Regions from separate parts of the Halomonas sp. H10-59 genome, predicted to be linked through region 1. Evidence: predicted binding sites of a transcription regulator. Region 1 holds the regulator's gene; the other holds the start of a gene.

The links. Region 1 encodes FNR, which switches genes on or off when oxygen is low (the NO sensors DNR and NnrR bind a similar motif). Its sites were predicted from a motif close to TTGATNTANATCAA; they were not measured.
Region 2: the regulator FNR is predicted to act here: its motif matches at 7,802-7,815, upstream of hemN (oxygen-independent coproporphyrinogen III oxidase).

What each region holds. Positions count from the first base shown of each region.
Region 1 is NZ_CP098828.1:741,140-756,233, forward strand. Features, by position in the region: gene NFG57_RS03385 (NahK/ErcS family hybrid sensor histidine kinase/response regulator) at 42-3,986, opposite strand; gene NFG57_RS03390 (DUF4212 domain-containing protein) at 4,378-4,635, shown strand; gene NFG57_RS03395 (sodium:solute symporter family protein) at 4,674-6,467, shown strand; gene NFG57_RS03400 (DUF294 nucleotidyltransferase-like domain-containing protein) at 6,570-8,393, shown strand; gene NFG57_RS03405 (3'-5' exonuclease) at 8,390-9,082, shown strand; gene NFG57_RS03410 (hypothetical protein) at 9,132-9,371, shown strand; gene ttcA (tRNA 2-thiocytidine(32) synthetase TtcA) at 9,758-10,717, shown strand; gene fnr (fumarate/nitrate reduction transcriptional regulator Fnr) at 10,877-11,617, opposite strand; gene NFG57_RS03425 (sulfite exporter TauE/SafE family protein) at 11,772-12,458, opposite strand; gene ccoS (cbb3-type cytochrome oxidase assembly protein CcoS) at 12,455-12,685, opposite strand; gene NFG57_RS03435 (heavy metal translocating P-type ATPase) at 12,682-15,094, opposite strand, start outside.
Region 2 is NZ_CP098828.1:4,498,738-4,513,831, reverse strand. Features, by position in the region: gene NFG57_RS19715 (ABC transporter permease subunit) at 1-569, opposite strand, end outside; gene NFG57_RS19710 (ABC transporter ATP-binding protein) at 569-1,606, opposite strand; gene NFG57_RS19705 (nitrous oxide reductase family maturation protein NosD) at 1,603-2,976, opposite strand; gene nosZ (TAT-dependent nitrous-oxide reductase) at 3,031-4,917, opposite strand; gene NFG57_RS19695 (4Fe-4S binding protein) at 4,919-7,138, opposite strand; gene NFG57_RS19690 (cytochrome c) at 7,194-7,511, opposite strand; gene hemN (oxygen-independent coproporphyrinogen III oxidase) at 7,910-9,295, shown strand; gene NFG57_RS19680 (adenosylcobalamin-dependent ribonucleoside-diphosphate reductase) at 9,530-11,641, shown strand; gene NFG57_RS19675 (ribonucleoside-diphosphate reductase) at 11,747-12,523, shown strand; gene NFG57_RS19670 (hypothetical protein) at 12,676-13,587, opposite strand; gene NFG57_RS19665 (hypothetical protein) at 13,584-13,772, opposite strand; gene NFG57_RS19660 (SCP2 sterol-binding domain-containing protein) at 14,008-14,568, shown strand; gene NFG57_RS19655 (U32 family peptidase) at 14,669-15,094, opposite strand, start outside.

The DNA of each region.
Region 1 (15,094 bases):
ACTTACGCCGACAGAACTTTCGCCAGCACGGCTCGCGCCGGCTACTGCGGTGCCTGGCTGGCCTGCAGGGTGCGCGTCAGCAGTGCCCGCAGGGCGGCCGGGCGCACCGGCTTGAGCAGCAGCTGGTAGCCGCCGCGGCGGACCTCTTCGGCCACCTCCTCGGTGCGGTCGGCGGTGATCACGATACCGGGCACCGCGCCGGTCAGGCGCTCGCCCAGGGCGTCCAGCGCCATCAGACCGGTGACCTCGTTGTCCAGGTGATAGTCGGCGAGGATGGCGTCGGGGTCGTCGTCCAGATGGCGCAGCACCGACTTGGCGCCGCCGATGGAGGTGGCGGTGAACACCTCGCAGCCCCAGCCCGACAGCATCGCCTTCATGCCCTCGAGGATCAGCGACTCGTTGTCGATGCACAGGATGCGCTTGCCGTCGAGCTTGCTGGCGACCTTGCGCGCAGGCCGGGAGTCCGTGTCCTCGGCCGGGGCCCTGGCCTCGACCCTGGGAACGCTGACCGAGAATACCGTGCCCACGCCGACCCAGGAGCGCACCCTGATGGGGTGGTCGAGCACCCGGCTCATGCGGTCGGCGATGGACAGGCCGAGGCCCAGCCCCTTCTCGCTTTCCTTGTGGCGCGAGGCCTGATCCAGGCGACGAAACTCCTGAAAGATCTCGGCCTGCTTGGCCTCGGGGATGCCGGGGCCGCTGTCCCATACCTCGATCAACAGGCGCTCACCGCGCCGGCGAATGCCCAGCAGCACCCGGCCTTCCTGGGTGTAGCGGATGGCGTTGGACAGGAAGTTCTGGATGATTCGGCGCAGCATCTGGCTGTCGCTGTCCACCCACAGGGCCGATCCCACCACCTTGAGATCCAGGCCGCGGTCTTCGGCCATTACCGCGAACTGGGCCTGCAGCGGACGCAGGATGTCGGTCAGCGCAAAATGGCTGCGTCTGGGGGTCAGCGCGCCGGCGTCCAGCTTGGAGATGTCCAGCAGGGTGCCGAGCAGCTCTTCGGCGGACTGCAGTGAGCTGTCGATATGGCCGATGGTGCGCTTCATGTCCTCGGCGCCCATGTCCTGGGACAGCGCCGAGGTAAATAGCCGCGCCGCGTTGAGCGGCTGCAGCAGGTCATGGCTGGCTGCGGCCAGGAAGCGCGTCTTGGAGGCGTTGGCGTCCTCGGCCACCTGCTTGGCCTGGCGCAGGGCCTGCTCGGCTTCGGCGCGCACCCGGTTCTCCTGGCGCAGCGCGGCGTTGGCTTCGGACAGGGCCAGGGTGCGCGAGCGTACCCGCTCCTCCAGGGTCTCGTTGGTTTCCTTGAGGGCGATCTCGGCCCGCCGGCGCTCGGTAATGTCCTGATAGAGCGCGAAGAAGCCGAGGATCGCGCCGCTGTCGCCGAAGTGCGGAGTATAGGTCACCAGCATGTAGCGCAGGCCTTCGTTGGTGATCTCGAGCGAGACTTCGAAGCTGACCCTTTCACCACTCAGGGTGCGCTGAATCCAGGGAATGCGCTCCTCGGCCATGGTCTCCGGAATCACCTGGGTCACCTTCTTGCCGATGACCTCGTTGCGGTTGATGTTGAAGGCCTGCTCGTAGGCACGGTTGGTAAAGAGGTAGCGACACTCCCGGTCGAAGTAGGCGATCAACGCCGGCACGTTGTCGGTATAGATGCGGATATTGTTTTCCGAGCGGATCAGCGCTTCTTCGGTGCGTTTCTGCTGGGTGATGTCCTGATAGGTGTAGACGAAGCCGCCACCGGGCATGGGGTTGCCCTGGACCTCCAGCACGCTGCCGTCCTGGCGATATCGCACGTAGCGGTGGGGCTGGCCTTCACGGATATTGTCGAGCAGCAATTCCACGTGCTCTTCCGGGTCGCCGGGGCCGTACTCGCCGTTATGGGCGTTGTAGCGGAAGATGCGGTCGATCGGGGCGCCGACACGGATCAGGTGGTCAGGGAAGCGGAACAGCTCCAGATAGCGCTGGTTCCACACTACCAGGCGCAGGTTCTGATCCACCACGCTGATGCCCTGGTTGATGTTCTCGATGGTGGCCTGGAGCAGGGCACGATTGAACTCCAGCACCTGGGAGGCCTCATCGACGATGGAGATGACGTCGGAGATGCCGATGCCACGCCCCTGCAGCGCCGAGTTGACGACGATGCGCGCCGACGAGGCGCCCAGCACCGAGGCCAGAAAGCGCTCGGTGAACTGGATCACGTCGATGGACGCTCGGGCACTGTCTTCCAGCGCCTTGCCGTTGCGCCGGGCGTAGTCCGAGAAGGCGCGGTCGACCTGGCCGGCGCTGAGAAAGCGCTGGCACAGCACCTTCAGGTCGCCGACCGTGGTAGCCCCGGTCCAGGGGCGATTGACCGAGGTCTGGCGGGTCTCGACGCTGTCGACGAACAGCGACGCCTGAATCCGTTCCACCACCCGCTGAGGGGTTACCTGGGAGACAAAGATGTAGGCCACCAGGTTGACCCCCAGCGACAGCATCACGCCGTGGGTAAAGCTGTCACCCACGTGCAGGCCGAACAGCGAGGTCGGTGACAGCCAGGCGATCCCCAGCGGCCCACCCTGGAGCCAGCCGGCGGGCAATACACCGGCGTTGATCATCGCTGGCAACAGCAGGGTGTAGGCCCAGATGGCGAAGCCCGCGTTCATGCCGACGATGACCCCCAGGCGATTGCCGCGCTTCCAGTAGAGCCCACCGATCAGCGCCGGGGCGAACTGGGCGGCGGCGGCGAAGGACAGCATGCCGATGGAGGCCAGCGAGGTGAATTCGCCGATCAGCTGGTAGAAGCCATAGGCCATGGCCAGGATCACGGCGATGGTAATGCGCCGTGCCCGCAGGACCAGGCGTCCGTAGTCGCGGGCCTTGGTGTCGAACCAGCGCATGCGGAACAGCGCCGGGATGACGATCTCGTTGGAGATCATGATCGAGACCGCCACGGCGGCGACGATGACCATGCCGGTGGCGGCGGAGAAACCGCCGATAAAGGTCAGCAGGGCCAGCCAGCTCTGGTTGGCGGCCATCGGCAGCGACAGCACATAGGTATCGGGTGATACGTCGGTGCCGGCGAAGATGGTCAGGCCGGCGGCGGCCAGCGGCAACACGAAGAAGGCGAACAGCACCAGGTACAGCGGGAACATCCAGCGCGCGCGGGCGGCGTCGTCGCGGTGGGTGTTCTCCACCACGGTGACGTGAAACTGACGCGGCAGACACAGGATCGCCAGCATGGCCAGCAGGGTCTGGGCCCAGAAGCTCTGGCCGAAGTCCTGCTGGGCCAGTTGCCGCTGCAGCTGCAGGTGGGTGTCGGCCCGGGTCATCAGGTCCTGCAGGCCATCGAACATGCCCCAGGTGACGTAGGCGCCGAGGATCAGGAAGGCCACCAGCTTGACCAGCGACTCGAAGGCCACCGCGTGGATCAGGCCCTCGTGGTGCTCGGTGGCGTCGGTATGGCGGGTACCGAACAGGATGGCGAAGATCGCCATGACGATGGCCACATAGAAGGCGGTGTCGCCGAACAGCGGCGCCTGGGTGATGTCGGAGGCGTCGGTGAGCACGGCAAAGGACGTGGACACTGCCTTCAACTGCAGGGCGATGTAGGGCAGGGTGCCGATCAGCGCGACCAGGCTGGCGAAGGCCGCCAGAGACTGGGTCTTGCCGTAGCGCGAGGCGATGAAGTCGGCGATCGAGGTGACGTTCTGGTGCTTGGCGACCCGCACCATCTTGGCCAGTACCGGCCAGAACAATAGAAGCGTCAGCACCGGACCGACAAAGATGCTGGCGAACGACCAGCCGGAGGTCGCCGCCTGGCCCACGGCGCCGTGGAAGGTCCAGGAGGTACAGTAGATCGCCAGCGCCAGGCTGTAGACCAGCGGGCGACGATGGCTGGCCCCCAGGTGGCGTGCACGACGATCGCCGCGCCAGGCGATGGCGAACAGCACGGCGATGTAGAGCAGTGAAACAGCGATCAATAGCCAACCGGCAAACATGGGCACCTCCTCGACGTCAGCGGCCATTCTAGGGCATTGGCGGCCTGCTCGGCAGGGGCGCAGCGTGGTTGCCTCGATTCGGGCGCCTGAAGCGCGAAGCATTGACGGAATTTTGCGCCATCAAGGGAAAGGCATTGCCTTGTCTCAAGGCCTTGAATCGCGACTAAGGTGGATTGCACCTTTGTAGTGATAGACCATCGGCTAATATTCCAGAAATGTTTATAAGTTGCTGAAATATTTCATGTAATGGTTTTCTTGGTGCGGTGCATTTATGCTTTTCGACTAAAGTTATCGTTCCAGGAAAGGCCATTTTGTCTAGTCTGCTTCTCGAGCCTTTGTGTCGTCTTTGCGGCGGCATTTGGCGATCAAACCACTTCTTGAGGGTAGCCTTATGCTAGACAAGAGCGCACAGGCCTACTGGAAACGAAACATACGAACCATCCTCGGCTGTCTGGCCGTATGGTTCATCGTCTCCTATGGCTTCGGCATTCTGCTGGTGGATGTACTCAACAATATCCAGTTCTTTGGCTTCAAGCTCGGCTTCTGGTTTGCACAGCAGGGATCCATCTACACCTTTATCGTGCTGATCATTTTCTATGCCTGGAAGATGAACAAGCTCGATGAAGAGTACGACGTCCACGAACAGTGACACCCGCAAAATAACGTCAATGAACGGGAATTGATTCCATGGATGTACAACTACTTACCTATATATTTGTAGGGGCGTCCTTCGCGCTCTACATCGGTATCGCGATCTGGTCGCGTGCCGGGTCTACCAAGGATTTCTACGTCGCCGGCGGCGGCGTCCACCCTGCCGCCAATGGCATGGCTACCGCGGCAGACTGGATGTCGGCGGCCTCTTTCATCTCCATGGCGGGCCTTATCGCCTATCTGGGTTACGACGCCTCGGTCTACCTGATGGGCTGGACCGGTGGCTACGTCATGCTGGCCATGCTGCTGGCGCCTTACCTGCGCAAGTTCGGCAAGTTCACGGTGCCGGACTTTATCGGTGACCGTTACTACTCGAATATCGCCCGTACCGTGGCGGTCATCTGCGTTATTTTCGTGTCCTTTACCTATGTCGCCGGTCAGATGCGCGGCGTCGGTATCGTCTTCGCCCGTTTCCTCGAAGTCGAGGTCAATCTGGGCGTGGTCATCGGCATGGTCATCGTGTTCTTCTACGCGGTGCTCGGTGGCATGAAGGGCATCACCTACACCCAGGTGGCTCAGTACTGCGTGCTGATCACCGCCTTCATCGTGCCGGCGGTGTTCCTGTCGATCATGATGACCGGCCACGTGCTGCCGCAGACCGGGCTCGGTGCCACCTTCGTCGATGCCGCCGGCAACGACAGCGGCCAGTACATTCTCGATCGTCTCGACGGTCTGCTGACGGATCTGGGCATCACGCCCTACACCGACGGCAGCCAGCCGATGATCAACGTGTTCTTTATCACCGCCGCCCTGATGTGCGGTACCGCGGGTCTGCCCCACGTCATCGTGCGCTTCTTCACCGTGCCGCGGGTGCGTGACGCCCGGGTCAGCGCCGGCTGGGCGCTGGTGTTCATCGCACTGCTCTACACCACCGCTCCGGCGGTCGGCGTGTTCGCCCGCACCAACATCATCGAGACGGTACACGAGACCAGCTACGAAGAGGCACCGGCCTGGTTCAAGAGCTGGGAAGGCGTGGGCCTGATCGGTTGGCTCGACAAGAACGACGACGGTCGTGTGCAGATGGGGCCGGGCGCACCGTTCGAGGGCAAGCCGACCTTCGAAAGCGGCCCGCTGGAAGAGGAAACTCCTGGCGAGCACGGGCAGCGGGTGGTGACCAATACGCCTACCGACAGCCCCAACGAGGTCTATATCGACCGCGACATCATCGTGCTGGCCAACCCCGAGATCGGCGGCCTGCCGGCCTGGGTGATCGCCTTGATGGCCGCCGGTGGCGTGGCCGCGGCGCTGTCCACCGCAGCCGGTCTGTTGCTGGTGATCTCGGCGGCGGTGTCCCATGACCTGATCAAGAAGCAGATCAATCCCAACCTCAGCGAGAAGGGGGAGCTGCTGGCGGCGCGTAGTGCTGCTGCGGTGGCGGTGGTGGTAGCCGGCTACTTCGGCATCAACCCGCCGGGCTTCGTGGCCCAGGTGGTGGCCTTTGCCTTCGGTCTTGCTGCCTCGTCCTTCTTCCCGGCGATCCTGCTTGGCATCTTCGACAAGCGCATGAACCGCGAAGGGGCCATCGTCGGCATGGTGCTGGGTCTGAGCTTCACCTTCATCTACATCGTCTACACCAAGTTCATCAACACCGATCCTTCGATCTGGTGGTTCGGCATCTCGCCGGAGGGTATCGGTACCCTCGGCATGATCCTCCACTTCGTTGTGGCCTTCGTGGTCTCGCGGGCAACCGCGGCACCGCCGGAGCACATCCAGGAACTGGTGGAGAACGTGCGTGTGCCGAGAGGCGCGGGTGAGGCCCACGCTCACTAGAGCGGGCCATCAGGCAGGGGCGTCGGCCCACCATCCGTCGCCCCCTGCCAGACGACAACACTCCCCGACCCCGGCCTCGCCGGGGTCGGTCATGGAGCAGACATGATCGACATCGACTTCACTCATCCACCGTTTTCATTGCTCGACGAGGCCGAGCGCGAGCGGGTCCTGGGCGGGCTGGATATCGCCTACTACGGGCGGGATGACGTGATCCTCGATGCAGGGCAGTCCGGCGAGTTCGTCTTTGTGATCCACAAGGGCGAAGTCGCCGAACTGGACCCGGCCGAAGGCCCCGCCGGGGGGCGCATCGGCCACTACACCGGGGGCGATCTGTTCGGTGCCATCAGCGTGATCAACGGCCAGAGCCGTTACCGCTTCGTCGCCGAAGAAGAAAGCCTGTGTTATCTGATGCCGCACACCTTGTTTCTGTCGCTGTGCGAGAACAACGCCGCCTTCTCGGACTACTTTCACCAGCGCCTGATCAGCAAGACGCGCTTGCTGGCCGAACGTCGCGCCGAGGGCGGCGTCACCCTGGCCGGATTCATGCTCGCCCGGGTGAACGAGTGCATGCGTGAGCCGCTCAAGGTCGGCTCGACGACATGCATTCGCGACGCCGTGCTGACCCTCAAGGACAAGGGCGCCGACAGCCTGCTGGTCGAGACGCCCGACGGTCCTGGCATGCTGACCAAGACCGACCTGCTCGAGGCCCTGGTGCTGGAGGGGTGCGACGGTAATGCCGAGGTCGGTGGCATCGCTCATCTGTCGCTGGTGACGGTGGATGAAAGCCAGTACCTGTTCGAGGCACTGATCGAGATGACCCGCCACAAGGTGGCCAGGGTGGTGGTGCTTCAGGGCCAGCGGCTGATCGGTGTCGTGGAGCTGACCGATGTGCTCAGCTTCTTTTCCAGCCGCAGCTACGTGGTCAGCCTGCAGGTCGAGCAGGCGACGACCCTGGCCTCCCTCAGCGAAGCAAGTCAGCGTGCGCCGGAGCTGGTCGAGGCGCTGATGGCCCAAGGGGTACGCATGCGCTTCGCCATGGGCATGCTGTCGGCGCTCAATGGGCGCATCATCAGCAAGGCCTGGCACTTCTCGATGCCGGCCCCTCAGCGCGAGCGCGCCTGTCTGCTGGTGCTCGGCAGCGAAGGGCGCGGCGAGCAGATCTTGAAGACCGACCAGGACAATGCGCTGATCCTGGCCGATGACCAGCAGTGGGACGAGCTCAGTGCAGATACCGCGCGGTTTACCAGCGTGCTCGACGATCTGGGCTATCCGCGCTGCCCGGGCAACATCATGGTCTCCAACCCCCAGTGGATCGGCACCCTTGCGCAGTGGCGAGGGCGCATCCGTCGCTGGGTCAGCGAACCCGACGGAGAAAGCCTGATGCGTCTGGCGGTGCTTGCCGACGCCTCGGGGGTGGCCGGTGACTTTGCCCTGGTGGACCGACTCCACGACGTGCTGATCGAAGAAACACGGGGCAATGAACTGTTGCTGACCCATCTGGCGAGGGGGGTGTTGCGGTTCTCGACGCCCTTGACCCTGTTTGGAACGCTGAAGAAGCCCGAGCACGGTGTCGACATCAAGAAGGGTGGGATCTTTCCCATCGTCCACGGTGTTCGCACCATGGCGCTGGAGTGCGGGCTGCGTGAGACCTCGACCCACGACCGGCTGGCGGCGCTGGCGTCACTCGGGCGCATCGAGCGAGTGGTGGCGGAGGATCTCGGCGAGGCGTTGTCGCTGTTCTGTGAGCTGCGGCTTCGGGCGCAGCTGGCCTACCGGCGCGACGATGCCCGGGCCACGGACGCCCCGGACAGGGTGGTGGTGCAGTCGCTCAATTCACTGGAGCGGGACCTGCTGCGCGAGGCGCTGCATCTGGTCAAGGAGTTCAAGGCCAGCCTGTCCCACCGCTATCACCTGGAGTATGCATGAGTGTCGAGGCAGCCCCCCAGGGCAAGCTGCCTTGGCGTCAATGGTTTCGCTTGGGAGAGTACCCGATGCTGAGAGCGATCAGGCGTGTGGCCGACAGGCGTCGGCAGGCCGATGGCGATTTCGCCTGGCTGTTCAATCCCTATACCGGCGATGAGCTGGTGTCCCTGGACTGCGAAACCACCGGTCTGGATACCCGTCATGCGGAGCTGGTGTCCATCGCTGCGGTACGCATTCGTGACGATCGCGTCTTGACCAGCGAGTCGCTGGACCTGCGGCTCGCGCGTCCTGCCAGCCTGAGTGGAGACTCCATCTGCATCCATCGCCTGCGAGGGGTCGACCTGGAAGGCGGCCTCGAGGTGCGCGAGGCCTTGACGACGCTGCTGGAATTTATCGGCAATCGCCCATTGGTCGGCTGGTGTATCGACTTCGACCTGGCCATGCTGGATCGCTACCTGAAGGCGGAGTTTGGCTTCTCGCTGCCCAACGCCACCATCGACGTGGCCCAGCAGTACCGCAAGCGGCTGCGCCGAAGTCACCCGGAAATCGAGGTGCAGCCGACCTTTGAACAATTGGCAGAGCGACTGGGAGTCCCGATCATGGGACGCCATACGGCCCTGGGCGACGCCGTCACCACCGCGCTGATGCATCTGCGCCTGGAGAGCGGGGCACTCACGGCGCCATCGCGCTGACCCGGTGCCACCCGCACCGGCAACCATTCACCTGCAAGGAGATCCTGTCATGAGTCTGCACGCCATGTTGACCCTTCTCGAGCCCACGCTGCTGGCGCTGGGCCTGGTCTCGGTGCTGGTGGCCTACCTCCAGTACTATCGCCGTACCCGGGACCTGTGGGGCATGGTCAAGTTCTGGGAGAAGCGCCTGACCCTGACCGTGCGCGAGTTTGGCTGGCAACGTGCCGGCATCCTGCTGCTGTTGCTGGGCGTGGTGGTGCGCTATCTGCTGGCGCTGAACGTCGTCTAGGGCTTGTCTGAAAAGTGCCTGCGCTCGGTAATACGGCGTTAAAAATCGTCTGGTGCGCCAGCCCGGTCAAAATGCTCATTTACACCCCGTAAACTGCGCTTTCTCACCGATTTTTGCCTTGTCTAACCTTCGCTCGTCGACTTTTCGGACAGCGCCTAGGGCCTGGCTGACAGGCACTTGCGTTCTTCGACTTGCCAGACCAGGCCACGACGCGCAAGGGCGCCACTACGGCGGTGTCGTCCTTGGCGCTTTCCGATGTGCTGCCGACGAAAAGCCTCTCCCGTATTGTCCTCGCCGGGGTAAGCGGTCGCTGACCTCTTCGCCACTAAAGCGTCCGGATGGTAGACTGGCGCCTCTTTCATTTTCAGCCGTGATGTCCCGCTCCCATGTCGCCACAGTCCGCCTCCGCCACCCTGTTCGATCCCCGTACCCCCGAGGATGACCATCTCTCGATCGATGCCGGCGTCAGCCCGGCCGACCCTGCTACGGATGGCGATCAGACGGAAGCCCAAGTTCAGGCCAAGGCACGGCGTGAGTTCAACAAGCTGCAGAAGCGCCTGCGCCGCCAGGCCGGTAACGCCATCATCGACTACGGCATGATCCAGGAAGGCGACAAGATCATGGTGTGTCTGTCTGGTGGCAAGGACAGCTACACCATGCTCGAGATCCTGCGCAGCCTTCAGCGCAACGCGCCGGTCAACTTCTCGCTGGTGGCGGTGAATCTGGATCAGAAGCAGCCGGGCTTTCCGGAGCATGTGCTGCCGAACTATCTGGACAGCATCGGCGTGGACTACCACATCCTCGAGCGCGACACCTATTCGGTGGTGAAGGAGAAGACGCCGGAGGGCAAGACCACCTGCGCGCTCTGCTCACGCCTGCGGCGCGGCTCGCTCTATGGTTTCGCCGAGGAGATCGGGGCGACCAAGATCGCCCTGGGCCACCACCGCGAGGACATTCTCGAGACGCTGTTTCTGAACATGTTCTTCGGTGGCAGCCTCAAGGCGATGCCGCCCAAGCTGCTCTCCGACGACGGCAAGAACATCGTTATCCGCCCGCTGGCGTACTGCCGCGAGGCCGATATCCAGGCCTACAGCGAGGCGATGGAGTTCCCGATCATCCCGTGCAACCTGTGTGGTTCCCAGCCCAACCTGCAGCGCCAGGTGGTCAAGGAGATGCTGGCCGAGTGGGAGGTCAAGCATCCCGGGCGCCTCGAGAGCATGTTCAAGGCGGTGACCAATGTGGCGCCGTCGCAGCTGGCGGATCGGCAACTGTTTGACTTCGAGGGGCTGGAGGCCGTACAGGCCGAACGCCAGGCCCGGCGCATCGACGTGGTGGATGCCGGCTGATCTCGCCAACAGCGAATGTGCAGGACGCCATGACAGCAAAAGAGGCCGCATCTCCGGAGGCGGCCTCTTTTTGTCATACGCCATCTATTACGCTCTGCTTTCCAGATCCTGGATACCGGGCCCTGCCGGCCAAGCCCGGCACACTGCCGCCAGGCCCGCTCAGGTAACTTCGGTGTCGGCCAGGGTCGACAGCGCGGTCAGGTCGAGGATATTGACCTCACGTCCCGATACCGCCACCAGATCCTGCTGCTGGAAACGCCCGAGGATACGGCTGACCGTTTCCACCGCCAGCCCCAGGTGATTGCCGATGTCGGCGCGGGACATGGACAGGCGGAAGCTGAACGGCGAATAGCCGCGGCGGCGGAAGCGGTCGGACAGGCCGAGGAAGAAGCAGGCCAGGCGCTGATCGGCGGTCTTGCGTGACAGCAGCTGCATCATCCGGCGGTCCTCTCGCAGCTCCTTGCTCAGGGTGCGAAACAGCTGGGCACGCAGCTCCGGTAGGGTCTGGGTCAGCGCATCGAGGCGGTCGAAGGGAATCTCGCACACCGTGGTGGTCTCCAGCGCCACCACGCTGCCGGGATAGCGGCCGTCGTCGATGCCATCCAGGCCAACCAGTTCACTGGGCAGGAAGAAGTTGGTCAACTGAGCTTCGCCGCTGCCTTCGGTGGTGATCTGCTTGAGACTCCCCGATCGGACCGCGAAGACGCTGGTGAAGCGATCTCCCTGCTCGACCAATCGTGTGCCTTTCTTGATCGGCGGGTGACGACGGATGATGGAATCGAAGCGCTCGAGGTCGGCGGTCTCCAGCGACAGCGGAAGGCATAAGGAACTCAGGCTGCAGGACTCACAGCGAGTCTCATGCAGCATGGGACGCCGCCGATCTTGGGCCGTAGGACTCATTCGCAGCTCCTGTGGATCTGGGATCGATATTGACTGGGCCATGGGGAGAACAGACGTCGCCCGTACAGCACGTTGATGGCACTATTCTACACCCTCAGATCAGCTAAAAGTGGCGTCTACCTCTTTAGGATTAATAACTTAGAGGTAGGATGCGTCATTGATGCAGCCCAGTCCAAAGTTGCCAGACGGCAAAGGCGATGATCATGCCAGCGGCGGCGAGGCGTGTTGCCCGATGCGCCAGCAGGGCCTGCATTTGTCTGGCGGCGAGGCCCGTCACCACCAGCGCCGGAAGCGTGCCAAGACCGAAGCTCGCCATCAGCAGTGCGCCCTCGAGGGGTTCGGCCCGTGCCAGGCTCCAGGCCAGCATCGAGTACACCAGGCCACAGGGCAGCCAGCCCCAGATGGCGCCCAGCGCCACCGCCTGGGGCAGACGCACCACCGGCAACAGGCGTCTGCCTGCGGGTTCCAGGTACCTCCAGAGGTGACGCCCCAGTGCCTCGACGTGACGCAGGCCTTTCCATAGATCGGCAATGTAAAGCGCCATCAGGATCAACATCAGGCTGGCGACGATCTGCATCAGGCCACGCAGGGTCGGCGAAAGGCCGATCACCGAACCCAGGGTGGCAACCAGAGCGCCCGCCACACAGTAGCTGGTGATACGACCTACATTGTAGCCGAGCACCAGAGAGCCCACCCGCCAAGGTTGACGCATGCTGGTGGGGATGGCAAAGGTCAGAGCGCTCATGATGCCGCCGCACATGCCAATACAGTGTGCACCACCAAGCAGACCAAACACGAAGGCCGCCATCATGGGAGGCAGTTCCAGGCCGGTAGGATTCACTCAGGCCCTCTGGACGATGGATCACGATCGGATGTCTGCGCAGGCGTTTCGGACGAGGAAGCGCCGTCATCGGCACTGCGAGTGTCGTCTTCATCTTCGAACAGGATGCGATAGGCGGGGCCTTCGAGGTCCTCGAACTGGTCGTTGCGCACCGCCCAGAAGAAGGCCCAGACCGCCAGGCCCAGCAGGATCAACGACAAGGGTATCAACAGGTAAAGGATGCTCATGGGCCGGGGCTTGCGGTGACGGGTGAAGGTGTCGCGGTCGGCCTGGTGCGTCCGCGCCGCAGACGCAGGGCATTGCCGATGACCAGCAACGAGCTGAGTGACATGCCGATGGCGGCAAGCCATGGGGGCACGAAGCCCAGCGCCGCTGCGGGCAGCGCCACGACATTGTAGAGCACCGACCAGGACAGATTCTGGCGAATGATGCGACGGGTCTGGCGGGCCACCTCGATGGCTTCGACGATACCCGTGAGCGGTTCGCCCAGCAATACAAGATCGGCGCGGGTGCGGGTGAGGTCGCTGGCCCCGGCCATGGCGATGGCAAGGTCGGCGCCGGCCAGTACCGGCACGTCATTGATGCCATCACCGACCATGGCCACCTTTTCGCCCTGTGCCTGCCGCGCCTTCAAGTGCCCGAGCTTGTCCTCGGGGGAGGCCTCGCCACGCCACTGACCGACGCCCAGCGTGCGCGCAAGCTGGCCAACGTTGACGGCGCGGTCGCCCGACAGGATCTCGATGGCAAGCCCTCGCTGGGCGAGGGCGGCGAGGGTCTCGGCGGCGTCGTCACGGGGCTGATCGTCGAGCTTGAACCAGGCCTGGGGCTTGCCTTCGCTGGCCAGCAGCAACCAAAGCCCTGCGCCAGGGAGCTCAGGAACGGGTTGGCCCAGGCAGGCAAAGTGCGGCTGGCCCAGTCGCCAGCGCCGGCCGTCGATCACGCCTTCCACGCCCTGGCCCGGGTGATTGCGCAGTTCGCTGGCCTGGCAGCTGGCGTCGCGCCAGGCAGCGAAGGCGCGGGCGATGGGGTGCTCCGAGCCGGTCTCCAGTGCCGCCGCCAGTGCTAGATGCCGGCGCTTGGCGGCAGCGTCCATCTCGCCATTGTTGGCGCTTCCTTCGTCGTCGCTCAGCGGCCGGTGTTCGGCGAGTTGCATACGCCCCCGGGTCAGGGTGCCGGTCTTGTCGAAGACGACGCGATCGAGGCAGGCCAGGGTCTCCAGCGCATCGGCTCGGGTCACCAGTACCCCGGCACGTCTCAGCCGGCCGTGGGCCACGGTCAGGGCGGTGGGGGTCGCCAGCGCCAGGGCGCAGGGGCAGGTCACCACCAGTACCGACAGGGTGATCCACAGGCTGCGGCTCGGGTCGATCAGGCTCCAGACCAGCGCCACCAGGGCGGTGATGACCAGCAGGTTCAACACGAAGCGATGGGCCACCTGCTCGGCCAGGCGGGCGATACGTGGACGATGGGTGAAGGCACGGTCGGTGAGATCGAGAATGCCGGCGGCGCGGGTGTCGTCGCCGACGCGGGTGACCATCACTTCGATCGGGCTGTCCATGCACAGGGTACCTGCGTGCACGGCATCTCCCTGGCGACGCAGGAGGGGCAGCGATTCGCCGGTCAGCAGCGACTCGTCGATCTGGGCAAGACCCGAGGTCAGGTTGCCGTCCGCGGGAATCTGGGCGCCGGGACTGACCCGAACCCGGTCACCCGGGACCAGCCGACTGGCGGGGATGACGCGTTCATCGCCATGCTCGTCGAGGCGCACCGCAGCACTTGGCAGGGCACTGGCCAGGGCATTGCCGCTACGGCCGTAGTGAGTACGGGCGCGAGACTCCAGGTAGCGTCCGAACAGCAGGAAGAAGGTGAACATGCTGACTGAGTCGAAGTAGCGGTCACCGGAGTCGCTCACGACCGACCAGGTGCTGGCGATAAAGGCCCCACCGATGGCCAGGGCCACCGGCACATCCATGCCCAGCACGCGGGTTCGCAGATCACGCAGGGCGCCGACGAAGAAGGGTTGGGCCGAGTACAGTACCACCGGAGTGGTCAGCGCCAGCGATAGCCAGGCAAACAGGCGCTCGAACTCGGTGCTGAGATCACCGCCGTCGACGTAGTGCGGGATGGAAAACATCAGCACCTGCATCATGCCGACGGCCGCCACGATCAGGCGCCTTATCATCTGGCGCGACTGTTGCTTGAGCCGCTGCTGGGCCTGGTCCGGCTCGTAGGGCTGGGAGGGATAGCCGATGGCGGCCATCTCGGCCAGCAGGCGCGACAGCGACAGGCGTTCGGGATCCCAGCGCACCTGAAGGCGGTGCTGGGAAAGATTGACAGCGCAGCTCTCCAGGCCGGCGAGGGCATTCAGGCGGTGTTCGATCAGCCAGGCGCAGGCGGCGCAAGTGATGCCATCCACCGCCAGGGTCGCTACCTTGGTGTCGCCATCCTGACGCACGAAACGATCCTGCAGGCCCGGATCGTCGAATACCTGATAGCGGGCCTCGTCGGCGGGTGTCGGCGATGGGCGCTCCGGCAGGGCGGTGCGAAAGCGATAGTAGCTGTCCAGGCCGCCGCCGACGATGGCCTGGGCCACCGCCTCGCAGCCCGGGCAGCACAGCGGATGGCGCTGGCCATCCAGG
Region 2 (15,094 bases), 1.0 Mb from region 1:
TCCAGTACCAGCACGAACACGAACCAGGTGATCAGGGCCTGGCTGGCAGCAGCCTGCTTGCTGCCGGCACGGGCGCTGATCCAGTAGGCCAGGGCCAGAAACGACCAGCCCAGCAGCACGCTGGAGACGATCAGGGTAGTGAGCCCTGCGGCTACCTCGGCCAGCGCGGTTTCCGGTGTGGCGAAAGCGATGACCACGCCAGCGACCGCAAAGCCGCACAGGGTGGCCAGGCCCAGCACCCAGGCGTGGCCCATGAACTTGCCGAGCAGCCAGGTACGTCGCGACATGGGGTAGGTGGCCAGCAGCAGCAGGGTGCCGCCCTCGTCCTCGCCGACGATGGCGTCGTAGGCCAGCATCAATGCGATCAGCGGAATCAGCAGCATGGACAGCGTCGACAGGCTGATCAGGGTGGTGGACAGGCCGGTAAAGCCGGTACCGCCACTGGCAGCAGCCCCAAAGGCGGCGATGCCCAGCGCCAGTACCCCCAGCAGCACGGCGATCCCGAGCACCCAGCGGTGGCGCAGGCCGTCACGGAATTCCTTGTGGGCGATGGTCAGTAGAAGGCGCATCAGGGCGTGTCCTCGGCGGATAGTGAGACGGTGGTGTGGTCGGACTCGTCGATCACCTGGTAGCGGTCGCTGGCGTCGCTCTCGCTGCTCCCGTCACTGCCATTGCCTGGATCGCGGCCGCTGGGGTCCTGGACACGTCGGTACAGTGCCTCGAGGCTGGGGGGGCGAATTTCCAGATCCTTGAGCCCCTTAAAGGCAGTGCACAGCCTCAAGGCGTCCATGCGGTGCTCGGGGGCCACTTCCAGTCGCAGTCGACCGCCGTCCGCCAACGAAGAGCGGGCGGGGATGCCCTCGCGAATCAGCCTTAGTGCCAGATCCTGGGGAGCACCACGCATCTCGATCACGTAGGGCAGCGCAAAGCGTTCGCGCAGGCTCGCCAGGTCGCCCAGCGCCAGGCACTTGCCCTCGCCGAGGATCAGCGCACGATCGATCACCGGCTCGACCCCCGGCAACAGGTGGGAAGACAGCACCACCGTCACGCCACGCGCCTTCAGCATTCCGATGGTGGCGTAGACCGCCTCGGTGGCGGCGGGGTCGAGCCCGCTGGTGGGCTCGTCGAGCAGCAGCAGCCGAGGCTCGCCAAGCAACGCCTGGGCCAGCCCCAGGCGCTGGCGCATGCCCTTGGACCAGGTCGCCAGGCGTCGGTCGGCGGCCCCACCAAGCCCCACCTGCACCAGCAGCTCGTCCACCTCTGTCGTGGGCCGACCCTTGAGTCGGGCCAGGTAGGTGAGGGTCTCTCGCCCGCTCAGGTTGGGGTAGAAGCGGACATTTTCGGGCAGGTAGCCCAGGTGCTGGCGAAAGGCACGGTCGCCGGCTCGGTCCGGCCGTTGCCCAAGCACGCTGAGACTTCCCTGGGTGGGCGACAGCAGTCCCAGCATCAGTTTCATGCTGGTGGTCTTGCCGGCGCCGTTGTGGCCGAGCAGGCCGAGCACCTCGCCCCTGTTCACCTCGAGGCTGAGATGGGACAGGCGGGTCACGCCGCCGTGTTCCAGGCTGACGTCGTCAAAGACGATGGCGCAGGTCGTGGCGCGGGTCATGGATAGGATGTCCGTGTGGCGGAACGAGGTCTCGAAGGCGTCATCAGGGGGGCGCTGTCGCTGACGCCGGCGGGGCGAAATACCGGGAAGGCGCGCTGTACCCAACGCAGCGCCAGCACCGCCGGGCTGGCCATCAGCACCTTGGCCTCCGGGTGTCGCCACAGCAGCTGGTCCATGGCGTCATTGGGCTGGTAGCGGGTGTCGCCGATGCCGTCCTCGTCAAGGTCCCAGCCCAGGTAGTCGCTCCAGTAGTTGCCGCGACCGTGCTCGGACCATTCCTGCTGTCGAGTGGCCACGTACTTCACCTGGCGGCGATTGTGGATGAGGGCGTTGCCGCTGATGCGGTTGTCCTCGGAGCCTGCGGTCAGGTGAAGCCCGATGTCGCTGTCCTCGAGGCGGTTGCCGCGAATCACGTTGAACTGGGCGTTGTAGACGAAGATGGCCTTGCCATCGCCACCGCTGACCAGGCCCCGGTCATGGGCGTCGCGTGCCTGGCGCACGCCGATGATGTCGTTGTCGATGATCCGGCTTTCGGTGATGTTGTTCATCAGGATGCCGTAGTTGCGATCCTCGATGGAGCGATTGGCCCTCACCGTCAGCCCACGGGACTGCATCAGGGCGTAGCCGGTGCGGGTGTGACGGGTCAGGTTGTTGGTCACGCTATTGTCGTGGGCGTACATGTAGTGGACGCCGTAGCGAAGGTCTTCGAGCAGATTGCCGTCGATCACGCTGTCGCTGCTGGTGTCGATATAGACGCCGTCGCGCACCTGGCGGATATCGTTGCCGGAGACCAGCGCCCGACGCGCATTGAATAGCTGCACGCCGTTGCCGCGATCCTGGGAGCGTACCCGGGTATCGCCGCGAATCTGATTGTCGAGGACCCGGGCGTCGTCGACGCCATCGAGCCAGATGCCGAAGCCAGGGCCGGACAGCCGGCAACGCTCAATGCTGGCGCCATGGGCGGTCCTTTCCACGTGAACGCCCGCATCCATGGCGGTCAGGTCCGCGCCCCAGTGCTGAAGGGTCAGCCCGGACAGGGAAATGCCAGGTGAGCGCAAGGTCAGCAGGGTCCCGCTGCCGCCGCCATCGATCACCACACCGGCACCGTCGGCGACCAGGCTAAGCGGTTTGTCGATGATCACCGGGCCTGTCGTGTAGTGGCCCGGTGCGAGCCGCAGGATATCGTTGGGCTCGGCCTGCTCGACCCAGCGCTTGAGCGGTGTGCCCGCGGTCACCTTCAGCTCAGCGCCCAGCACCTCGCTGGGACTCAGTATCGCCAGTAGCGCCAACCCTGCGGTCAGGGCCAGCGCCATCGGTGTTGCTCGGCCGGATGCCGAGCCACCTGCAGGAAAGGAGAGAGCTCGAAACATGGTGATGTCGCCTGGGCCGGGCCGAGCGCCATCGGCGCCCGGCCCGGCCGCTCCTCAGGCCTTCTCCACCAGCATGCGACCGAACATTTCCATGTGCATCGCGTGGCAGAACCAGTTGCAGTAGTACCAGTGCACCCCGGCGCGTTCGGCGGTGAAGGTGACGCTGGACGTCTGCTGCGGACCGATCTCCATGGACACGCCATGGTTGACCATGCAGAAGCCGTGGGTCAGGTCTTCGACGGTATCCAGGTTGGTGATCACCACCGTGACCTCGTCACCCTGCTTCACCTTGAATTCGGTGATGCCGTACTGGGGCGCGACCGAGGTCATGTAGACGCGCACCTTGTTGCCGTCGCGGATGACCTTGTTGTCGCTCTCAAGGGTGATACCGTCGGCCTCGGCCATGGCGCGGGTGGGCGCGAAGAACGGATCCTGGCGGTCCCACACCTGGATCGGGTTGAGCTGGTCGGCGCGCATCATGATGGCGTCATGGGGCCCGGCGTAGGTCGGGCCGTCATGCACCAGCTTCATGGTGTCGCCGGAGATGTCGATCAGCTGATCGTTTTCCGGGTGCAGCGGTCCCACCGGCAGGAAGCGGTCCTTGGAGAACTTGCACAGCACCACCAGCCACTTGCCGTCGGCATCGCGGGTCTCGCACAGGCTGGCGTGGTTGTGGCCCGGCTGATAGTGCACGTCGAGCTTCTGGTGGATGTAGTTGACGTCCTCGCCGTTGTAGGCGCGGATCGCCTCCTCGATGTTCCACTTGGCCACCTGGCTGTCGATGAACAGGGTGGTGTAGGAGAAGCCGCGACCGTCGAAGGTGGTGTGCAGCGGCCCCAGGCCCAGCTCTGGCTCGGCGACTACGCTGTCGCGGGGCTCGATCTCGTCGGCGAACAGCGCCGGCAGCTTGTCGATGGCGATGATCGACACCGTCGGCGACAGCTTGCCGTTGGCGATGAAGTACTTGCCGTCGGGTGAGGTATTCAGGCCATGGGGGTTCTTGGGCACCGGAATGTAGCGGGTCAGCGGTGAGCCCTTGCGTCCGTCCAGTACCGGCACCGGGGAGTCGCCCAGGGTCTCGAACTGGCCCTTCTCGACGGCGGCCTCGATGGCTTCGACGTCGTACACCACCACCCAGTCACGCTCGGCACGCATGCTGTCGGCCAGGGTCATGCCCTTCTCGGAGTTGTAGCAGGTCGAGGCAACGAAGCGGCCGGTGTAGTCGGCGTCGGTGTTGTCCAGGTTGCCATCGACGATCACCTGCCAGGCCACCTCCATGGTCTCGGCGTCGATGGCGTTGAACATGGTGTAGTAGTTCGCAGGATTCTCCAGGTCGCGACCGTCGTTGACCTGGGGGATCGGGAACTCGGCGTTGGCGAAGACGTACTTGGTGTAGGGCACCTTCTGCAGACGCAGGCCGTGGATGGCCTGGACGTTGGGAATAGTGGTGACCTTGTCGGTCTTCATGATGTCGAGGCGGATCCGCGCCACCCGGGTATTGGCCTTGTCGTTGATGAACAGGTACTTGCCGTCATAACGACCGTCGGTGAGCGAGGCGTGGGGGTGGTGGGCGTCGCCGTTGTGGAAACGCGCGGACTCGCCGAGGATGTGCTTAGACTCGTTGGTGATGCCCCATCCGGTGGCGCTCTCGGTGTTGAACACCGGAATGCGCATCAACTCGCGCATGGAGGGGATGCCCAGGACCCTCACTTCACCGGAGTGGCCGCCGCTCCAGAAGCCGTAGTATTCGTCGAGTTCACCGGGGGCCACCATGGCGTCGCCTTCACTGGCGCGGGCGCTGCGGCTGCCGAGCAGGGCGCTGGTGCCAACACCGCCGACCACTCCGCTGGCAAGGCCGGCGCCGGCGACGCCGGTCACCGCACTGTTGCGTAGAAAGTGGCGTCGGGCCAGATTCTGGATACTGCGGGAATCGTCACTCACTTCAGTTCTCCTCAAGGCAGGGTATACGCCGCGGGTCGCCGTCCTGGCTTGATCCGCGGGGTTCTGCGTCACCCACGTCGCCGTGCGTCCTCGCCGCATTCCGTTCCAGGCGCTTTCTGCGCTTGACCCGGGGCGGACAGCGACGGTCGTCGTCGTAGGTGATCTGGCAGTCCAGACAGTAGTGGCACTCCGAGGCCTCGATACGGCCGTCGGGATGGATGGCCACCAGCTCGCAGTCGTTGGCGCAGATCTGGCAGGGCGTGCCGCACTGGCCACGGTGCCGCCTGAGCCAGTCGAAAAGGCGCAGGCGACCGGCGATGGCCAGGCTCGCACCCAGCGGGCAGACGTAGCGGCAGTAGGCCTTGTGCATGAAGGCCGAGCTTGCGATCAGTGCCACGGCGTAGAGCACATAGCCCCAGTCGCGCAGGAAGTGCAGGGTGATGGCGGTCTTGAACGGCTCGACCTCGGCCAGCCGCTCCGCCTGTCCCAGGTCGTAGAAGGACACCCCGACCAGGCCAAACAGGATCAGATACTTCACCACCCACAGCCGCCGGTGCACGGCGAAGGGCAGCGTCAGTTGCGGCACCTTCAGGTGACGGGCGAGCTGGTTGACCAGGTCCTGCAGCGCACCGAAGGGACACAGCCAGCCGCAGAAGATGCTGCGGCCCCACAGCACCAGAGTGACCGCCACGAAGACCCACAGCACGAACATCAGCGGGTCGATCAGGAAGGCCGACCAGCTGAAGCCATGGCTGGCGGAATTGGCGACGGCAGGGATGACGGCATGGATCAGCGCCAGCACATTGACCACCGAGAGCTGGGCCAGCGAGACCCAGCCGATATAGACCAGGGTGTAGAGCAGGAAGGCCTTGCGCAGCGGGCGCAGCAGGCGCGGACGACGCGCCAGGGCGTCCTGGAACGCCAGGATCAGTGACAGCGTCACCAGTCCAGCACCAAGCCCGATCAGCTCTAGCCGACTCTGCTGCCACATCTCGAGCCACAGCGGGGCGGGCTCCACCGGCTCGGGACGCTCGATAAAGGCCTCGGGCAGCGCCTGGTCGAGATGAAAGCGGGTGAACTCCTGGGTCAGCGGCCCCGAGGCCCGGCGCACCAGCAGGTTCAGCCGCCAGGGCGTGCCCGGGTCGAAGTGGGCGTCCTCGTGGATCACGAAGATGTCGCGTTCGCTTAGTGCGGGGGCTCCGTCGATGGCCAGACGCGGCAGGCGGCGCTGGTCGCTGTCGTGGAAGCTGATCGAGGCGTTGCCCTGGACCAGCTCGATACGATCGAAGATGCCGCCGCGCACGTAGCCCGACCCCTTGTAGGAAAAGCTGCCATCGGCGAGCAGGGCAACGGCGTGTTCGCCGGGGGCGAGGCTCGCCATCAACTGGTCGTAGCCGCGCTCGCCGAGCAGATTGCGGCCCACGCTCGGCGCATTGAGGTAGCCCAGGTAAAGATCGATGAAGGTGGCGTCGCGGGGCGGACGCTGGCCGCTCAGGTAGTGCTCCGCCGGGGTGCCGACGAAGGCGTCGTCGACCTCTCCCTGGCTCAGAGTCAGGTGACCCAGTGCCCCCTGGTCGAGCAGGCCCTGCCAGTCGGCGGGCGCGTAGACCTCGTCGCGCACACGGGCGATTGGCGCTGCCGCGGGGTCATCGATCAGCCCCAGGGCGGCGGCGACCAGGCGTCCTGTCCGCATGATGGTGTCGTTGACCACGATGACGGTCACGGTGGCGCCGGAGATGGCATCGACGTCCTCTCCCACCTCCAGGCGCGACGTCACCGAGGTACCCAGGTGCTGGCCGGCGAAGTCGTCCAGGCGCTCTGACGGGATGCCGACCAGCATGATCGGCTCGGAATGATTGAGCACCTTGGCCAGGCGCAGGCTGGCGGAAGGATCGATGGCGATCAGCAGGTTGACCGGCTTGCCCGAGTAGGCGGGAATCGGTGCGACTTCAGCGCTCTCGAAGGCGTAGCCGACCAGTTCTTCACCACGGTAGAGCGCGTTGACCGGCCATGGGAGGTCGGTCACCGGCTCGACCCTGTCGGTGCCGGGAAAGGCCTGCTGAAACAGGGCGAGGTCACCCTTGGCGCTGCCAAGGTCACCGGGATACTGATCGAATTCCAGCGCCAGGGCGGGCAGGCTCAACCACATCGCCAACAGCACGACAAGCAGGCGCAGGGGAGAAGACCAGTGGCGGGGAAATTGGCGGGGGGCTTGGGTCATGGCATGACCTCGAGGCGCAAAGCGCCCCGAGGACGCTTCGCGCACCAGGGTGGGATCAGGGCGTCAGCGACGAGAAGTAGGCGGCGATGTCGGCGATATCCTGATCCGACAGGGCCGCCGCCTGGGGCGCCATGATGGCGGACATGCCACCACCGCGCTGACCCTCGCGGTAGGCCTTGAGCGCGCTTTCCAGGTACGGAGCGTTCTGACCCGCCAGGTTGGGATAGATCGGTCCGGTGGCCTTGCCGTCGGTGCCATGGCAGGCGGCGCAGGCGCCGATCTTGGTTTCACCGGCGGCGGCGTCGCCGGCGGCCTGGGCGTTGAGACTGAACAGACAGGCGGCGCCAAGCGCGGCCAGGGGGATCCATTTCATGATGAGCGCTCCTCGGTCTTGGGGCGTGATACCTGACGCAAGCGGCGTGCGGCTTGGGTCAGGCATCACGGTTTGTGCGGGATGTCCCTTGGGACTCTCGAGTATTGGAGCGCTCAGCGACAATACCCTATGACGTTGGTCAACTTTAGGCGGGGAGAGGTACGTCTTCCGTACTATGCTTGATTGGGATCACTGGGATGGCAGGGGCATCATTGCGGTTGGCTCGCGTTTGCACTACCTCGGGCGAGAACACGCCACAGGGGCAAGCGCCGTGATGCCGCTGGCGTGATTTGATGCAGGTCATGTCTGGCTTCGTCTTGCCGGGACGTGCCGATTCGACGTGCGACAATGCCGACAGATGCCGCCGTCGGGCGGTCGTGTCACGAGGGGCCTTGTCGATGTCATCCGATGTTTTGCCGTTTCAGCGTGCGCTGGTCGAGAAGTACGACCGTCCAGGGCCGCGCTACACCTCCTATCCCACCGCGCCGCACTTCCACGACGGTTTCGGCGTCGCCGACTATCGCCAGGCGGTGGAGCGCAGCCAGCAGGGGGAGCCGAAGCCGCTGTCGGTCTACGTCCATGTGCCCTTCTGCGAAAGCCTCTGCTACTACTGTGCCTGCTCCAAGATCATTACCCACAATCGCGAGCGTGCCGCTGAGTACCTGGCGCTGCTCAAGCGCGAGATCGCCCTGCAGGCGGCGCTGTTCGACGAGACCCGGGAGCTCAACCAGCTGCACCTGGGTGGGGGCACCCCGACCTTTCTGTCCAATGACCAGCTCAAGGGGCTGATCGACGCCCTGGCGCGCCACTTCCGGTTCGCCCCGGAGCAGCGCCGGGAATTCTCGCTGGAGGTGGATCCGCGTACGGTGACCCCCGCCCAGATCCATGAACTGCGCGAGATGGGCTTCAATCGTCTGAGCTTCGGCGTCCAGGACTTCGATCCGCTGGTGCAGAAGGCGGTCAACCGCGTGCAGAGCGAGGCCCAGGTGGCGGCCCTGGTGGACGCCGCCCGGGACGCCGGCTTCGCCTCGGTGTCGGTGGACCTGATCTATGGGCTGCCGCTGCAGACCCGCGACAGCTTCGACGCCACCCTGGCCAAGGTGGTGGCGCTGAGACCCGACCGCATCGCCGCCTACAGCTACGCCCACCTGCCGTCGCTGTTCAAGGCCCAGCGGCTGATCCGCGACGAGGACATGCCGCCGCCCGGGCGCAAGCTCGAGCTGCTCGAGCTGACCATCGAGCGGCTGACCCAGGCGGGCTACGTCTATATCGGCATGGACCACTTCGCCCTGCCCGAGGACGAACTCAGCCGAGCCCGTCACGACGGTACCCTGCAGCGCAATTTCCAGGGCTACTCGACCCACGCCCAGTGCGACATGATCGGGCTCGGGGTCACCTCCATCGGCAAGGTCGGCGACGCCTACAGCCAGAACGTCAAGACCACCGCCGAGTACGCCGAGCACCTCGAGGCCGGGCGGCTGCCGGTGTTGCGGGGCTATCGGTTGAGCGACGAAGACCAGCTGCGTGCCGAACTGATCACCTCGCTGATGTGTCACGGCGAGGTGCGCTTCGCCGAGTTCGAGGCCCGTCACGCTATCGACTTCCGCACGCATTTCGCCAGCGCCCTCGACCAGCTCGACGAGATGCAGGCCGACGGCTTGATCGAGATCAAGCAGCAAGCGCTCAAGGTACTGCCGGCAGGACGCCTGATGATGCGCAACGTGGCCATGGCCTTCGATGCCTACCTGGTCCCCGGCAGTGGGCGCTTTTCGCGCACCGTCTAGCCGGCTCTATCGCGACTGCCCCGGGGCGAGACGCCCGGGGTAGCCCGCGCTACCTTTCATGCGCCAAAGCCGAATTAACGATCGGGTCTTCCATGGCCCGATTTTTCGTTTATATTGTGCCGCCGGTCGAAAATTTTACTATATCTGGTAGGGTGCCCGAGCTTATCCGGAGCGCGCATCCGCCCCTTTACGACCCCGTTTATTTGCCGGTAACTTCATCGGAGACAAGCTTTCATGACCACATCCGCCAAGGCCGCCGCCCTGTCGCAGGAGGTTCCCATGCAGGGCCCCTCGTATGACATCTGGGACGCCAAGTATCGCTTGAAGGACCGCCACGGCCAGCCCGTCGACGCCGACCTTCAGGCCACCTGGGACCGCGTGGCCAAGGCGCTGGCCGCCGTCGAGGGCGACGCCGCCGACAAGTGGCTGCCGAAGTTTCGCTGGGCGCTGGAAAACGGCGCCGTGCCGGCAGGCCGGATCACCTCCAACGCCGGAGCCGAGGGCTACAAGCCCGCGGTCAGCCTGATCAACTGCACGGTATCGCGGACCATTCGCGACTCCATGCACGACATCCTCGACAGCGTGGTGGATGCGGGCATGACGCTCAAGGCCGGCTGCGGCATCGGCTACGAGTTCTCGACCCTGCGCCACAAGGGTGCCTTCGTGTTCGGCGCCGGTGCCGGCACCAACGGCCCCCTGGCGTTCATGGATATCTACGACAAGATGTGCTTCACGGTGGCCTCCGCCGGCGGCCGTCGTGGCGCCCAGATGGGCACCTTCGACGTCGGCCATCCCGACGTGCGCGACTTTATCGAGGCCAAGCGCGAGGCCGGTCGCCTGCGCCAGTTCAACCTGAGCCTGCTGATCACCGACGAGTTCATGGAAGCGGTGAAGCAGGACGCCGACTGGCCGCTGGCCTTCCCGCTGCACGAGGGCGAGAAGGGCGACGTCGATGACAGCGAGCTGATCTACCGCGACTGGCCGGTGATCGAGGACGGCTACACCCAGGACGCCGAAGGTCGCGTGGCCTGCCGCGTGGTCGAGGTGATCAAGGCCCGCGAGCTGTGGGACACCATCATGCGTTCCACCTACGACTACGCCGAGCCCGGGTTCATCCTGATCGACCAGGTCAATCGCATGAACAACAACTGGTTCTGCGAAGAGATCCGCGCCACCAACCCCTGCGGCGAGCAGCCGCTGCCGCCGGAGGGCGCCTGCCTGCTGGGGTCGGTCAACCTGACCCGCTTCGTGATCGATCCGTTCGGCGACAAGCCGCGCTTCGACTGGGACAAGTACCGCGAGGTGGTGGCGATCTTCACCCGCATGCTCGACAACGTGGTCGAGATCAGCGGCCTGCCGCTGTCCGGCCAGCGCCGCGAGATCGAGGCCAAGCGCCGCCACGGCATGGGTTTCCTGGGCCTCGGCTCGACCATGACCATGCTCAAGATGCCCTATGGCTCGGCCGAGTCGCTGGGCTTCACCGAGGAAGTCAGCCGAGTGCTGGCCGTGGAGGGCTGGAAGCAGGCGCTGGAGCTGTCCCGCGAGAAGGGCATGGCCCCGATCCTCGAGCAGGAGTTCGAGCTGACGCCGAAGATGCTGCGCGAGCGTCCCGAGCTCGGCCGCGACGGCTACGAGGTCGGCGACAAGGTGCCCGGGCGTATCCTGCACGCGCGCTACAGCCGCTATATGCAGAAGATCGCAGAGGTCGAGCCGCAGCTGGTGGCGGAGCTGGCCGAGCACGGTGCGCGCTTCACCCACCACTCGTCGATCGCCCCCACCGGGACGATCAGCCTGTCGCTGGGCAACAACGCCTCCAACGGTATCGAGCCGTCGTTCTCCCATCGCTACTTCCGCAACGTGATCCAGGCCGGCAAGAAGACCAAGGAGCAGGTCGAGGTGGTGTCCTTCGAGCTTGCCGCTTACCGCCACTTCATGCACGCCGACGCGGTGGAAAGCGACCTGCCCGACTACTTCATCACCGCCGACGCGGTGACCCCCAAGCAGCACGTGGCGGTGCAGGCCGCGGCCCAGGCCTGGGTCGACTCGGCGATCTCCAAGACCGTCAACGTGCCCACCGACTTTGCCTTCGAGGCGTTCAAGGACCTGTACCTGGACGCCTACCAGAGCCGTCTCAAGGGCTGCACCACCTTCCGCTTCAACCCGGAGGCCTTCCAGGGCGTGCTGGTGCGCGAGGATGACCTCAAGAACACCACCTATATCTTCGAGCTGGAGAACGGCGAGACCCTCGAACTCAAGGGCGACGAGACGGTGATCTACGACGGCGAGGAACACAACGCCGCCAACCTCTACGACGGCTTGAAGGAGGGGACCTATGGCAAGTGGTAATCGGTCCAGCGGCAAGCCAGCCTGCCTGCCAGTCGGCGAGCCGCAATATCATGCCTGGGTCGTGAGCGTGTCACGCCCGCATCATCTTTCTGGAGGAGCCCGCTGATGGCTGTCGAAATCAATTCCAAGATCGTGGGCTACCGCGTCAAGAGCGAAGAGGCCGCCCCCGCGCCGGCCCCGCTGCCCGAGGAAAACCCGCTGACCATGCGCATCCCCTCGCGCCCCGAGGGAACGCTGGAGGCGGTGTCCGAGAAGATCTCCTACGTCGGCGCCGAAGGCCGCAAGAAGGTCTACCTGCTGGTGTCCTTCATGCCGGTGGAAGGCGTGCTCAACGGCCAGCGGGTGATCATCGAGCGCCCGGTGGAGTTCTTCTTCCCCTCCGGTCAGCTGTCCAGTGAGCACCAGTGGATCACCGCCACCATGCGCAGCCTGTCGCTGGCGGCCCGCGGCGGCTACGTCACCCAGGCGGTGGCGGATCTGCGCAAGGTGGCTTGGGACAAGGGCCTGGTGCGCTGCGGCATGAACCGCTGGAACAAGCCGATGTTCCACGACTCCGAGGTCGCCGCCATCGCCTGGTCGATCCAGCAGATCCTCTACCGTCGCGGCTTTCTCGATATCGACGGGAACCAGGTGCCGGTGGAGGACCTGGTCAGCCGTTACGCCCGACGCCAGGCCTCCGGCCACGGCTGGTACCCCGCCGAGGTCGAGGACGAGACCCCGAGCGGCGCGGTCGAGCCGCTGGACGGCAAGCCTGCCGAGTCCGCCGCCGAAGGCGCCGGCCCCGCCGTGGTCGGCAACTGCCCCGAGTGTCGCGGCGAGCTGATCATGATGGACGGCTGCCCCACCTGCTACGCCGGCTGCGGCTGGTCGAAGTGTGGCTAGTCGACGTTTGGTTGGAAAGCACGACTAGAATACGTGGCTAGAAAGCACGGCTGGCGCGCGAATAAGCCAGCGTCACAACGATGGGCCCTTCGGGGCCCATCGTTGTGTCTGGAGGGGTGGTTTTCGTTCAGCCAGCGTCGTGACAGCAGGCGCTATGACGCCCCAGGCGGCTGAGCCTGGTCGGAGCGGGTGATGTTGTAGACGGGGTGGCCGCAGGGGCAGTGGTGGTTGATGAACCGGCTGCGGAAAAAACGGATGTCGAACTCCCGGACGTAGCTGGTCTTGTGGGCGGCCAGCACGATGTCAAAGGCGTAGTCGCGGTGGGCCTCGCCCCGACTCTGGGCGTCCAGGTAGGGCGTGTAGTCGGTGGTGATATGCAACTGGAGATGGGCTTCGCACAGGTGCCCGGTGAAGTAGGGCAACACACGTATCTGGCTTTCCTCCTTGGGCGCCGAGGGTTCGGGCATGCCAGTCACGTTGCCGATGATCACCTTGCGAGAATCCAGCACGAACATGCAGAGGCCGCTGCCGGTGCCAAGCAGGCTGCCAAGGTAGAGGGTTTCGGCATGGTCACCCTCTATCAGCTTGCGCATGGCGTGGACGGTGAAGCGATAGCTCTGCCAGTGGCACCACTGTGCTGCTCGTTGCAGTCGGTGATAGACACTAGCCCCGACGCTGCGACGCGCAAACCCGGCCAGGCGCTGGCGCAGACGGGATTGGCCCAGATAGAAGGCATAGTACCAGGCCACCAGTTTCGTAAACGCCAGGCAGATGATCGCAATAGTGAGGGTAACCAGCGACGCCTGAAGGAAGGGCTCGCCAAAGGGCTCGCCTTGGGTGTCTGGGTAGGCGTAAGGAGAAGCGGAGGGGGCAGAGAAAGCGTGCAGGAGGTAGAGCACAGCGAAGACCGGGAGGGCGGCCCCAAAGCCGGCGATGGCGCTGCGCAATGTCAGCTGTTGTCCGTTGGCACGAATGACGTAGCGTCGCCAGGAAGGGATCGAATGGCATAGCAGAAAGCCGGCCACCAGCAGGACGAAAGGTGGCAGCAGCTTGATGCCGCTCATTCCGGCTTGCTGTCCCTGCGATCGAGGCTGCGGCGAAGGGCTCTGACGTTGCTCTTGACCTTGCGCGACCGCACCAGCTCGGCGCTGTCCACGGAGACGGCGCCGCGATGCGATATCTTCATGCTACGCAGGTGGCCACCCTCTTTGGCCTTGAGGTAGCCTTCGAAGCTGGTTTCGATGGACATCGTTGCTCCTTTTCCGCTTGTGAACTCGATGCTCTGCGGAACCTGGGTGAAGCCAAGGGGCCGAACCCCATGATGTCCGCAGTGTAGCAGAGTTCCCATTTCGACCCCGGCATTCGGCTGTGTCAGAGCGTTCAACGAGCGCTACACCAGAGGGCTTGATGGGCGTCATGAACCGAGGGCGACGGTATCGCTAGCATGACCCGGCGGCGTCGTGCCGCTTGACCAGGAACCCGTCATGTCGCTGTCGCCGCTCGGCTCGCTGTCGTTGCCTTCTCTTGCCCTTCCTGCCTTGCCCACCCTTCCTTCGCTGTCGTCATCGTTGACGTCTGGCGCCGTGACCCGGGTGCCCCATCGTCTGCATCTGTCACTGATGCGCCGTCTCGGCCCGCTGCCCCTGCCGCTGTTGCGCACGAGTCTCGAGCCCTGGCTCAACCGCACCCTGGCAGAGCCACTGGCCGACGGTGAGTTCGACGTGCTTGAAGGGCGCCGGGTGTGTCTGTCCATCGATGATCTGGCGCTGGCGGTCACCCTGACCCTCACGCACGGTCGCCTGCAGGTCACCGACGCGCCCTGGGAGGTGAAGGTGGCGGGGGGCTGGCGGGAGTTCGCCTGCCTGGCCAGCCGCGAGGAAGACCCGGACAGCCTGTTCTTCCAGCGCCGGCTGTGCCTGGAAGGTGACACCGAACTGGGGCTGACGGTGAAGAACCTGCTGGATGGCCAGGAAATGGAACTGCTGCATCCCTACCTGCTCGAGGCGCTGGGCCAGCTGCAGCGCTGGCTGCCCCGCCGGGCCTAGGCGCCTGGTTACCGCCTGCTGGTTGTCGGGGTGAGCCATCTAGCGATGGAGGCCGGCGAACCGGCCTCCCGAGAGAGGTGGTGTGAGAGGGAAGAGGCTCTTAGTCTTCCAGCAGCGGTGCCAGATCCATCCCCGCTTGGCCGTGCCAGTAGCCGTTGCACAGCTCGGCGTCCACCAGCGCCAGCGGCGAGGGCGCCGGATAGCGTCCCTGGCGGGCCAGGTCGAAGTCCGCCACCACTTCATCCATCCCCTCTGAACGCGGACTCAGCCGGGCCGCGCTGACGCCCATTGTGGCCATCTCGGCAAGCTCGTGGCGCAGGTCCTGACAGGCCCCGGACAGGGTCTGGATACCGTTCAGGGTGAATAGCTGACGGCTGTCGTCCTGGGTGGTCAGCGACAGCCCTTCCGGATAGTCCTGGCAGACGAACTGGCAGCGATCCTTGGGGTGCTGATGGTGACGCGCGGTAAAGCAGCGCGACGACCAGGCCAGCGGCAGGTGGCCGTAGGCCAGCACCTCGCAGTCCAG